3 regions of the Streptomyces sp. NPDC057253 genome follow, and region 1 is predicted to be linked to each of the others. Evidence: riboswitches for the same ligand, from Rfam matches in the RefSeq annotation. Region 1 holds a riboswitch; each other region holds the start of a gene.

Region 1 (3,984 bases):
CGACCTGGACCGTGAGCGCCTGGGTCTCGGACTGACGGTGTTCCTGTCCCTCAAGGTCGAGCACTCGCGCACCACGGCCCAGGTGGTCGAGGAGGCGCTGAAGTCGATCGACCACGTGGTCGCCTGCCATGTGGTCTCCGGCGACGCCGACTTCTTCGTCGAACTCGCCGTGCCCGACCTGCGCACCTTCGAAAAGGTGCTCACCGACCAGATCCTGGCCATCGGTCCCGTCCGCGACGCCCGCAGCACCTTCTGCATCCGCACCGTCGTCGACCGCGGCCCGCTGCCCCTCACCTCCTGGCCCAAAAAATCGAACACATGATTGAATTCGGGCATGCGATCGTTCCCCGACGACCTCGCCCGGGCACAGCGGGAGTGGAGCGCCACGTACCGGCGGCTCGCCGACCACCCCGACCGCACCGAGCTGCGCCGACGCCTGCACCGGCTGTCGACCGAGACGTACTTCCATCCCCACTGGGAGCGGCGGCGGCCCCGCCCGGCCGAGTGGTGGGCACTCCGTGACCTCGGCCGGTCGGCCGGCTCCGAGGACCAGACCGGCCGGCTCGACCGATGACGGACCGAAGTGCGGGACCGTACACCGCGGACGATCCTGAAGACATGTCCGGCCCGATCCGAGTGATCGTCCACCCGCCCTCCCCCACGGGCGGCCGCCGCGTACGCGTGGACGGCGAGATCCTGGGCCTCGCCCACAACCTGACCGACGTGGCCGAGTTCCTCCGCCGAGCGGGCCTGGAGATCGACGCGGCGGAGGTGGCGGAGTCGACCTGGATCGACTGGCGCGGGGTGGGACCGGACCGGTGGGGGCCGGAGGAGTGAGGCGAAAGCCGCCCCGGCTGCCGGGGCGCGGTCCACGTGGGCCGGTCCGCTCGCCCACCCGGACGCCGCGTCGGCACGCACCGCCGCAATCGCCACCGCCATCACCCCGTGAGCGGGGCTCTTCAGCCCTACCAGGACCAGGACAGGGCTAGGACACCTGCTTCAGCAGCCCCCGTACCGCCTCGTCCACCACCCGGTACCGCACCACACGCCCCTCCTTCTCTCCCGCCACGACCCCGGCCGCGCGCAGCAGCCGTAGCGCCTGGGACACGGCCGGGTCGTTCATGCCCGTCGCGATCGCGAGGTCGGAGACCGCGAGCGGGCCGGTGCGGTGCAGGGCGAGGAGGAGGGAGAGGCGGTTGGGGTCGGCGAGGAGGGCGAAGCGGTCGGACCAGGTGCGCACGTCCCCCGGGTCGCCGATCGCGGCTATGGCGTCGCACACCCGGTGTCCGTCGATGGTGCGGCGATCGGCTCGGTCGGCCGGGACGAGGTGCATGGGCTCATCCTCGCAGGCGACCGTATGTGATCTTCCATACCTGCGCAGGTGCGCAGCTATGCAGGGGAGGCCGGCACCCCCTACGGTGAGCGGGCCGTGGTGCTCGGGAAGCCGGTGACGACCCCTCAAGGTCCAGACCGGCGCGGCCCTCGCCACTGTGATCGGGAAGTGTCCGTGCCGTCGAAGCCACTGGTCGTACGACTGGGAAGGCAGGCGCTGACACGCAGGACCCGTAAGCCAGGAGACCGGCCACGGCACGTCAGGAACTGATCCACGAGGTGTTGGAGCTGACCGTATGACCGAGCCTGCCCTGTCCAGGGCCACGAACCCTGCCACGGGGGCCGGTGCCGATGTCGGCGCCCCAACTGGTTTCCGCTGGCGGCGTGAGGACACCGTCAAGACCGTCGGACTGCTGGCGACGATCGCCGCCCTGCACGTCGTCGCCTTCGGCATCCTCTTCCTGCTCGTCGTCCCCGCCCACTACGAGGTCGGCACCAAGGCCTTCGGCGTCGGACTCGGCATCACCGCCTACACCCTCGGCATGCGGCACGCCTTCGACGCCGACCACATCGCCGCGATCGACAACACCACCCGCAAGCTGATGGCCGACGGCAAGCGGCCGGTGTCGGTGGGGTTCTGGTTCGCCCTCGGACACTCCAGCGTCGTCGTCCTGCTCGCCGCGCTCATCGCCGGCGGCACCCAGCTCGCCGGCAAGGTCATGAACGAGGGCTCCAGCACCCACCAGGTGCTCGGATTCCTCGGTACGACCATCTCCGGCACCTTCCTCTACCTCATCGCCGCCCTCAACCTGGTCGCCCTGATCGGCATCCTGAAGGTCTTCCGGGCGATGCGGGCGGGGTCCTACGACGAGAAGGAGCTGGAGCAGCACCTGGATTCCCGGGGCTTCATGAACCGGATCCTCGGACGCCTCACCAAGTCCGTCACCCGCCCCGGGCAGATGTTCCCGCTGGGCTTCCTGTTCGGGCTCGGCTTCGACACGGCCACCGAGGTCACGCTGATGGTGATGGCCGGGTCGGGCGCGGCCGCCGGACTGCCCTGGTACGCGATCCTGTGCCTGCCCCTCCTCTTCGCCGCCGGCATGAGCCTGTTCGACACCCTCGACGGCACCTTCATGAACTTCGCCTACCAGTGGGCCTTCTCCAACCCGGTGCGCAAGGTGTTCTACAACCTCGCCATCACCGGACTGTCCATCGCGGTCGCCTTCTTCATCGGCACGATCGAGCTCGTCGGCGTCCTGCACGACAAGTTCGCCCTCACCGACGCCCTCACCACCTGGATCGCCGAGATCGACCTCGACAACGTCGGTTACGTCATCGTCGGCCTGTTCGTGGTGGTGTGGGCGGCGGCGATCGCCTACTGGCGGCTGGCCAAGGTGGAGCAGCGGTGGGGCATCAGCAGTTCCTGAGGGACCAGATCGGGCGCCCGTTGCAGGAGTTGCTGCTGTCGCGGTAGGAGCCGGCGCCGACCCAGTTCTCGGCTTGAACGGAACCCAACCCTTTCAAACGTTTCAAGCGGAGCCCGTCCCTTCGAGCAGCGCCCGCCCCGCCGGGGTGACGGTGTGCACGACATGTCTGCCGCGGCGCACGCTCAGCAGCAGCCCGGCCCGGCGCAGCACCGCCGTGTGCTGGCTCGCGGCCGCCCCGGAGATCCCGAGCCGCCGGGCGAGCTCACCGGTCGTACGGCCGGTCTCGGCGTCCTCGAGGATCGCCGCGCGGGTCCGGCCGATGAGCGCGGCGAGGCCGGCGCCGGACACGGGGCGGCCGGGTGGCCGGACCCAGCCGAGGGCGGGCTGGATGGGGTAGACGAGGACCGGCGGCAGCTCGGGGGCGGCCACCGTGACCGGTCTGCGCAGGCAGAACAGGGAAGGCTGGAGCAGCAACCCCCTTCCACCGAGACGGAGTTCGCGCTTGACGGGATAGTCGGCCTCCAGCACCGGCGGCCGCCAGCGCAGCACGGGACCGAAGCTCGCCAGCAGCCCGTCCGTGCCGCCGTCCAGCACCTCGCGGGCCCGGACGGCCCGGTCGGCGTCCACCTGGGCCCGGATGTGCGGCCAGAACGGGGCGAGCGCGTGCCGGTGGTAGCCGTGCAGGGCGGCGCCCAGGCGGCGCAGCGCCGGGGGTTCGCCGTCGGCCAGGGCGCGGGCCTCGGACGGCAGCGGGCGGGTGCGGCGCGGGGAGGCGGCGAACGCGGTCAGGTCCCTGCGCAGCGCGGTGCGGGGCGTGCGCAGCACGGTGTCGACGGCGTCCTCCAGGTCGTGGCGGCCGTCGAGGTGGGGGGTGAGGAAGTCCGGTGTGTAGCCGCGCGCCGGCAGCAGCGCGGCGAGCAGCGCGGGCGCCGGGCGCAGCCGTGCGCGGACCAGCCGCCGCCAGTCGCCGAAGAGCAGCGGCGCGTCCTGCCCGGCGAGCGCCTGGAAGCTGTTGGTGATCTCCCAGAGCGGGTCGGGGGCGGCGGCCACGCGCACACGTGCGAGGTCGTCGGCGGTGAAGTGCACCCGCAGCATGGGGGGGTTCTCCGATGGTGGTCGGTCATCGGGTGGGGGGCGGTGCGCTTCGACGATGACGGAGTGCCGGGGGCGGGGACAAGGGGGCATTCGGTCAGCCCGCCCGTCCTCCGCCTCTCGGCGAGATCGA
Region 2 (3,984 bases), on a different contig from region 1:
GTCAGTGCCGGTGCCGGTGCCGGGACCTGTGCCGGTGTCGGTGCCGTCCGTCGGGTGTCCGGCCTCGCTACGCATCGCGGCGGCGCCTCGCCTGCCAGGTCGCTGCGGCGGCCAGTGCCACTACGGCCGCCGCTCCCGCCCACAGGCCCAGCGACGGGCCGTCGTCGTGCTTCTTCTCGGCGGGTGCCGCCTTCTTCGACCCTGTCACCGCCTCACCGCAACCCGTCCGGGGGTACCCCGAGATCGCGCAGAGCAGGGCGTTCGTGTTGTAGCGGAGCGGCTTCGCGACCGTCGCCAGGGCCTCCGCGGTCGTCGCGTCGCGGGGCACCACCGCGCACGCGCCGCGCTGCGCCGGGGGCTGCTCACCGGAGGGCGCGTCCGCGGCCGTACCGAAGTCGATGACCAGGGCCACGCGCTTTCGGCCCTCCTGGGCCGGCGTGCGCGCGCAGATCGCCGTGAACGACGCCGACCCGCGGGGCCTGCTCGCGTCCGCCGAGTCCTCGCTCACCGCGAAGCGGAAGCCCTGGACGTCGCCGTCCGAGGGGACCGCGGTCGAGGGGCCCTGCGTGGCGTACGTCCAGGTCGTGCCGGTGCGGTCCCAGAAGGACCAGTAGCGGTAGCCGGTGGCGTGGGCCGGGCCCGCGACGGCGAGGAGCAGCCCGGCGAGGACGCCGAGGAGGGCCGCCCGGCGGATCACGGCTGCTTCCTCTTGTTGCGGGCGCTGAGGAGGAAGCCGATGCCCGCACCGGCGGCGAGGCCCGCGCCGACCATCCACCACACGGACGTACCGGAGTCGTCCTGGGACGCGCTGACCGGCGTCGGTCCGGTCGCGGTCAGCCGCTCCACCAGGTCCGTGCCGCCGAAGTCGCGCGGGTCGGTGCCGGTCGCCTCGGCGGCGAGGATCAGCTGGGCCCAGGCCGCCGGGCCGTTCTGCTCGGCCCACTTCGCGGAGTTCCGCTTCAGCCACTCCAGGGGCTTGCGCGCGGCCCCGGTACCGCCCTGCACGGCGAGTGCGACGACCGCGTCCGCCGTGTTGCCGTAGTCGGGCTGATTCTCGGCGCCGGGGAGAGCGGACTTCAGGTAGCCGTCCTTCGCGACGGCCGCGGCGAGATAGGCGGCTCCGTTGGTCGCGGCCCGCGTCCGGGTGAGGTCCGGCGCGTCGGCGCAGGTGAGCTCACCCCGGATGTCGGGCTTCGCCGTCAGCAGGTCCCTCCCCGACGCGGCGACGACCGCCGCCGCCGTCGCGTCCGCGTTGGCCCTGAGCTCGCCCTTCTTGTCCGGCTGGTAGGCGAAGGCGCCCCCGTCCGCACACGGCAGGGACAGCTTCAGCAGGGCGTCGTAAGGCGACTTCGTGCCGACGCGGACCTCCGGGACGGAGAGGTCCTGCGTGTGGAGCGCGCCGATCACCACGGACGTCGAGTTGGCGTCGCTGGCCCCGCCGGGCGCGTAGCCCCAGCCGCCGTCCTTGTTCTGGACGGACTTCAGCCAGGCCACCGCCTCGGTGACCGCGCTGTCGTGCCCGCCGACCGCGGAGAGGGCCTGGGCGGCGGCCGCGGTGCTGTTGGTGTCGACCATCAGCTTGGCGTCGCAGGCCTTGGCCGGGTTCGCGCGGAACGCCGGGAACGCCCCGTTCGCACACTGCTGTCCGGCCAGCCACTCGACGGCCGCGGCGGGAGGGTTTTCGTGGACCCGGTGCAGGGCGATCAGCGCGTAGGACTGCCGCCAGACCCCGTCGTACGTGGGGTCGCCGCTGCCGTAGAGCCCCGAGGGCAGGGACGGCTTCGGGGACGGCGATGCGGCGACGGCGGGCGTGGCCGTACCCCCGATCACGACGGCGGCGGCCAGGACCGCGGCGCTGCGGCGGACGTTCATGATCGGCGGATGCCCTTCTCCCTGCGGGGAACCGGGCAGCACGGGAGGACCCCCCCGGGCGGCTCGGCTCCGTATACCTCGACGGTGCCGCGCATCGGCCGGTTGCCGGTGCGCGCGAGCCGGTCACTGGCCGTGCGGGGCAGTCCGGCTCACCGCCTGTGGGGGCGGGTTACGGTTGCGGGTCAGCGCCGGAATTGCACCGGCTTTCCCCCGTACGGGTGTGATGACGACCCGGCTACTGTACTCGCCCGTAGGGAAGCGGCTGAGGGGCGCCTGTGCGGAGCTGCCTCCGTTGATCAGCCTGTGCGGAGCCGGAGCCGGTGTGCTCAGACCGCCACGTACGTCACCGGATCGCTCCCCGTCACCGCCTCCGCCCGCCCCAGCTTCACCAGCCGCCGCAGATGCGCCTCGGCCTCGGAGACCGCGATGTTCCGTGAGCCGTAGGGGATCTGGTCCCAGGGCCGGTTCCACTCCATGCGCTCGGCGAGCTGCCAGGGGGTGAGGGGCTCGGCGAGGAGGGAGCGCAGGTCGGTGAGGCGTTCCTCGTGGTGGGCGAGCAACTCCCGTACGCGCGCCTCGGCGTCGGTGAAGACGTGCTGGTGGGCGGGGAGGACCTCGGCGGGCGCGAGGCGGCCGATCCGCTCCAGGGAGTCGAGGTAGTCGCCCAGCGGGTCGGTCACGGTGGCGTCGTCGGGGTCCTCGTACAGGCCGATGTGCGGGGTGATCTCGGGCAGCAGATGGTCGCCGGAGAACAGACGTCCGCGGCCCGGCAGGTGAGCCGGGTGCTCCTCCTCCAGGTGCAGACAGACATGGCCGGGGGTGTGTCCCGGGGTCCAGATCGCGCGGAGTCTGCGGCCGGGGAGGTCCAGGAGCTCACCGGGGACGATCTCGCGGTCGGGCAACGCGGGCGAGAAGCCCGGGAGTTGGCGTCGGCGGGCGGTGCGCAGAGGCGCCACGTGCTCCTCCGGGGCGCCCGCCGCCTCCAACTTGGCCGTCATATAGGTGAACCAGCGCTCGGCCCGGGTCTCCCGGGTGCGCCGCACGATCGCGGAGTCCGCCGCGTGCATGGCGATCCAGGCGCCGGAGGCCTCCCGGACCTGTTCGGACAGACCGTGGTGATCGGGGTGGTGGTGGGTGATGACCACACCGTGGATCTCGCCGACGCCGGTCCCGCACGCGGTCAGTCCCTCGGCGAGGGTGTCCCAGGAGGCCGGGTCGTCCCACCCGGTGTCCACCAGCACCGGACCCCGGTCGGTCTCGACGACGTACACGAGCGTGTGGCCGAGGGGGTTGTCGGGGATGGGCACCTGAACGGACCGGACGCCGCCACCATGGTCGTACACCTGCGCCATGAGCTCCCCAATCACCGCGTTCCGGCCATCATAACTAGAACGGGTTTCGACGGTAGCCTGAGGTCACCAACAGCCGTGGCGTGCGGGCCGTGGACTCCTCCGAGTGGAACTGGTATCAGTTCCGTATCCGGTTATCTGATGGATCGTCAGCAAGCCGCCCCTGGGAGGCGTTCGCCATGGCCGAGCTCGTGGAACACGGACAGCTGTTCATCGGCGGGGAGTTGACCGACCCCCTGGGCAAGGACGTCATCGAGGTGATCTCCCCGCACACCCAGGAGGTCATCGGACGGGTGCCGCACGCCTCCCGCGCGGACGTGGACGCGGCCGTCGCCGCCGCCCGCACCGCCTTCGACGAGGGCCCCTGGCCGCGGATGTCCCTCGACGAGCGCATCGAGGTCGTCACCCGGATCAAGGACGCCATCGCGGTACGGCACGAGGAGATCGCCCGCGTGATCTCCTCCGAGAACGGCTCGCCGTACTCCTGGAGCGTCCTCGCCCAGGCCCTCGGCGCGATGATGGTCTGGGACTCGGCGATCACGGTCGCCCGGAACTTCGTCTACGAGGAGACCCGCGACGGAGTCCTCGGCCGCATCCTCGTGCGCCGCGAGCCGGTCGGGGTCGTGGCGGCCGTGGTGCCGTGGAACGTCCCGCAGTTCGTGGCCGCCGCCAAGCTCGCGCCCGCGCTGCTCACCGGCTGCACGGTGGTGCTCAAGCCGTCGCCCGAGTCGCCGCTGGACGCGTACATCCTGGCCGAGATCAC
Region 3 (3,984 bases), on a different contig from region 1:
TCACCCGCTGGTTCCACCGCTGGGCGCTGCTCGCCGGCTGGGCGGTCGGCATGATCTACGGCACGGTCGCCGCGTACGGCGTCGCCTCCCCGACCCAGAAGCACTTCGGCGGCTCGGCGAAGGAGATCCCGGGCATCGGCGAGATCGGCTACATCGGCCTGACGGCGTTCGTCCTCAACGTCGTCGTCACGGTGGTCCTGACCTTCGTCCTGAAGGCGGCGAAGGCCCCCGACGGCATCGACGAGACCAGCCCGGAGGACTACACGGCGGACGCGGGCGACCCGGGGGTGGAGGTGGAGCTTCCGCCCGCTACCGCAGGAACCTCGCACTGACTCCTCAGGGGCGCGGGGCTGTTTCGATGTGCGGCTCCGCCGCGTGGACGCGAGCAACCCCACACACCCGGCAGCGGGCCACCGAGAGCAACCCTCCTCGGTGGCCCGCTTTCGTGCACACTCACCCGCATGACCATCCTGATCCGCCCCGCAGAACCCACCGACTACGAAACCCTCGGCGACATCACGGCAAGGGCCTACCTGAACGACGGCCTCCTCGCGTTCGGCGACGACGCCGACTGGTACTTCCAGGAACTCAAGAACGTGGCCAAGCGGGCCGCGGAAGCCGACGTCCTGGTGGCCACGGCGGACGACCGCATCCTCGGCGGAGTCACCTACGTCCCCTCCCCCGGCCCCATGGCGGAGCTGGCCCGCCCCGGAGAGGCCGAGATCCGCATGCTCGCTGTGTCCCACGAGGCCCGCGGCCAAGGCGTGGGACAAGCCCTCGTCCAGGCCTGCATCGACCGCGCGAGCGCCGCAGGCAGCCTCACCGGCCTGGTCCTGTGCACCCAGCCCACCATGCACACCGCCCACCGCCTCTACGAGCGCTTCGGCTTCACCCGAGCCCCCGAGCGCGACTGGCGGCCGGTCCCCGGCGACGACTTCACCCTCCTCACCTACCAGTTGACGCTCTGAAGTCGCCGCGACACAACATATGGGCCTGCTTCCACCACCCGGCACAAGATGTATGCTCATGCTCGCTGTCGCCGCAGGGGAATCCGGTGCGAATCCGGAACTGTCCCGCAACGGTGTACTCATGCGCGCACAAGCGCATATGAGGGTAAGTCCGAGGACCTGCCGACAGCACATCCGGCCACCGTGGCCCGGGTGTCATGACGTCCGGGCCTCGTGGAATGGGCCGGTGGACGCGACGCCGTGCGCGCTCGTGTGCTGCCCCCTGCCCTCCGCAAGGCCCCCGTGCCAGCGAGGGAGAGCCCCACGTGACCATCGCGCCAGCCGACCCGGCTTCAGCAGCGATCGAGCGGACCGAGCAGGAGAACGACGGCCCCGGTGCCGCGCTGCTGCGGACCCTGACCGAGCTGACCGCCGACCTTCCCGACGCGGACCCCGGCCGGGTCGCCGCCGCCGCGCTCCGCGGCCGGTCCGCCCGGGCCGACGAGTCGGAGTTGCGGGAGCTGGCCACCGAGGCCGCGGCCGGGCTCATCTCCGAGGACCCCGCCTACAGCAGGCTGGCCGCCCGGCTGCTGACGATCTCCATCGCCGCCGAGGCCGCCTCGCAGGGCGTCACCTCGTTCACCCGATCCGTCGCGGTCGGGCACCGCGAGGGTCTGATCGCCGACCGTACGGCCGAGTTCGTACGCATCCACGCCGACCGCCTGGACTCGCTCATCGACCCTCAGGGGGACGACCGCTTCGGCTACTTCGGCCTGCGCACCCTGCACAGCCGCTACCTGCTCCGGCACCCGATCACCCGCAAGGTCATCGAGACGCCCCAGCACTTCATGCTCCGGGTCGCCGCCGGTCTCGCCGAGGACGACACCAGGCGGGCTCTCGACGAGGTCGCCGCGCTCTACGGGCTCATGAGCCGACTCGACTACCTCCCCTCCTCCCCCACCCTCTTCAACTCCGGCACCCGGCACCCCCAGATGTCGTCCTGCTACCTCCTCGACTCCCCGATGGACGAGCTGGACTCCATCTACGACCGCTACCACCAGGTGGCCCGGCTCTCCAAGCACGCGGGCGGCATCGGCATCGCGTACTCCCGCGTCCGCAGCCGCGGTTCGCTGATCCGCGGCACCAACGGGCACTCCAACGGCATCGTCCCGTTCCTGAAGACGCTGGACGCGAGCGTGGCCGCCGTGAACCAGGGCGGCCGGCGCAAAGGTGCCGCCGCGGTCTACCTGGAGACCTGGCACTCCGACATCGAGGAGTTCCTGGAGCTCAGGGACAACACCGGTGAGGACGCCCGCCGTACGCACAACCTGAACCTCGCGCACTGGATCCCGGACGAGTTCATGCGGCGGGTGAACGCGGACGCCGAGTGGTCCCTCTTCTCGCCCGCCGATGTGCCCGAACTGGTCGACCTGTGGGGCGAGGGGTTCGACGCGGCCTACCGGAAGGCCGAGGAGCGGGGCCTCGCCCGCAAGACCATCCCCGCCCGGGACCTGTACGGCCGCATGATGCGCACCCTCGCGCAGACCGGCAACGGCTGGATGACCTTCAAGGACGCCGCCAACCGCACCGCCAACCAGACGGCCCTGCCCGGGCACACGGTCCACTCCTCCAACCTCTGCACGGAGATCCTGGAGGTCACCGACGACGGGGAGACGGCGGTCTGCAACCTGGGCTCGGTGAACCTCGGCGCGTTCGTCGACCCGGCGGCGGGCGACCTCGACTGGGAGCGGCTGGACGCCACCGTCCGCACCGCCGTCACCTTCCTGGACCGGGTCGTCGACATCAACTTCTACCCGACCGAGCAGGCCGGGCGGTCCAACGCCAAGTGGCGGCCGGTGGGCCTTGGCGCGATGGGCCTCCAGGACGTCTTCTTCAAGCTGCGGCTGCCCTTCGACTCGCCGGAGGCCAAGGCCCTCTCCACGCGGATCGCCGAGCGCATCATGCTCGCCGCCTACGAGGCCTCCGCCGACCTCGCCGAGCGCAACGGTCCGCTTCCGGCATGGGAGAAGACCCGTACCGCGCGGGGCGTGCTGCACCCCGACCACTACGACGTCACGTCGAACTGGCCCGAGCGCTGGGCCGCACTGCGTGAGCGCATCGCCACCACCGGTCTGCGCAACTCCCTGCTGCTCGCCATCGCGCCCACCGCGACCATTGCCTCGATCGCCGGGGTGTACGAGTGCATCGAGCCGCAGGTCTCCAACCTGTTCAAGCGCGAGACGCTGTCCGGGGAGTTCCTCCAGGTCAACTCGTACCTGGTGCGGGAGCTCAAGGAGCTCGGCGTCTGGGACGCCCGCACCCGTGAGGCGCTGCGCGACGCGAACGGCTCGGTGCAGGACTTCGCGTGGATCCCCGCGGACGTACGGGCGTTGTACCGCACGGCATGGGAGATCCCGCAGCGCGCGCTGATCGACATGGCGGCGGCGCGGACCCCGTTCCTCGACCAGTCGCAGTCCCTGAACCTGTTCCTGGAGACGCCGACCATCGGCAAGCTCTCCTCGATGTACGCGTACGCCTGGAAGTCCGGGCTCAAGACGACGTACTACCTGCGCTCGCGCCCGGCGACGAGGATCGCCCGCGCGGCTCAGGCCACTGTCCCCGTCCAGCAGGTGACGTCGGAAGAAGCGATCGCCTGCTCCCTTGAGAACCCCGAGTCCTGCGAGGCCTGCCAGTAATGACCACCGAAGCCAAGAACCTTCTCGACCCGGGCTTCGAGCTGACCCTCCGCCCCATGCGCTACCCGGACTTCTACGAGCGCTACCGGGACGCCATCAAGAACACCTGGACCGTCGAGGAGGTCGACCTCCACTCGGACGTCGCCGACCTCGCGAAGCTGTCCCCGGCCGAGCAGCACCTCATCGGCCGGCTGGTGGCCTTCTTCGCGACGGGTGACTCGATCGTCGCGAACAACCTGGTGCTGACGCTGTACAAGCACATCAACTCCCCCGAGGCACGCCTCTACTTGAGCCGCCAGCTCTTCGAGGAGGCCGTGCACGTCCAGTTCTACCTGACGCTG

The links. A riboswitch is a leader RNA that binds a small molecule or an ion and turns the genes downstream of it on or off. The one in region 1 is predicted to bind cobalamin.
Region 2: another riboswitch for cobalamin. It lies ahead of ACFULQ_RS27275 (prenyltransferase/squalene oxidase repeat-containing protein); the one in region 1 lies ahead of ACFULQ_RS38105 (HoxN/HupN/NixA family nickel/cobalt transporter).
Region 3: another riboswitch for cobalamin. It lies ahead of ACFULQ_RS34215 (ribonucleoside-diphosphate reductase subunit alpha); the one in region 1 lies ahead of ACFULQ_RS38105 (HoxN/HupN/NixA family nickel/cobalt transporter).

The regions. Positions count from the first base shown of each region.
Region 1 covers NZ_JBHUXV010000107.1:16,725-20,708, forward strand. The annotation lists gene ACFULQ_RS38085 (Lrp/AsnC family transcriptional regulator) at 1-322, shown strand, start outside; gene ACFULQ_RS38090 (hypothetical protein) at 335-574, shown strand; gene ACFULQ_RS38095 (hypothetical protein) at 619-837, shown strand; gene ACFULQ_RS38100 (metalloregulator ArsR/SmtB family transcription factor) at 986-1,333, opposite strand; cobalamin riboswitch at 1,414-1,602, shown strand; gene ACFULQ_RS38105 (HoxN/HupN/NixA family nickel/cobalt transporter) at 1,629-2,759, shown strand; gene ACFULQ_RS38110 (ArsR/SmtB family transcription factor) at 2,862-3,854, opposite strand.
Region 2 covers NZ_JBHUXV010000055.1:14,697-18,680, forward strand. The annotation lists gene ACFULQ_RS27265 (energy-coupling factor transporter transmembrane component T) at 1-75, opposite strand, end outside; gene ACFULQ_RS27270 (SCO2322 family protein) at 68-697, opposite strand; gene ACFULQ_RS27275 (prenyltransferase/squalene oxidase repeat-containing protein) at 694-1,872, opposite strand; cobalamin riboswitch at 1,993-2,122, opposite strand; gene ACFULQ_RS27280 (MBL fold metallo-hydrolase) at 2,199-3,224, opposite strand; gene ACFULQ_RS27285 (aldehyde dehydrogenase) at 3,401-3,984, shown strand, end outside.
Region 3 covers NZ_JBHUXV010000084.1:29,003-32,986, reverse strand. The annotation lists gene mctP (monocarboxylate uptake permease MctP) at 1-332, shown strand, start outside; gene ACFULQ_RS34220 (GNAT family N-acetyltransferase) at 462-968, shown strand; cobalamin riboswitch at 1,014-1,150, shown strand; gene ACFULQ_RS34215 (ribonucleoside-diphosphate reductase subunit alpha) at 1,274-3,643, shown strand; gene ACFULQ_RS34210 (ribonucleotide-diphosphate reductase subunit beta) at 3,643-3,984, shown strand, end outside.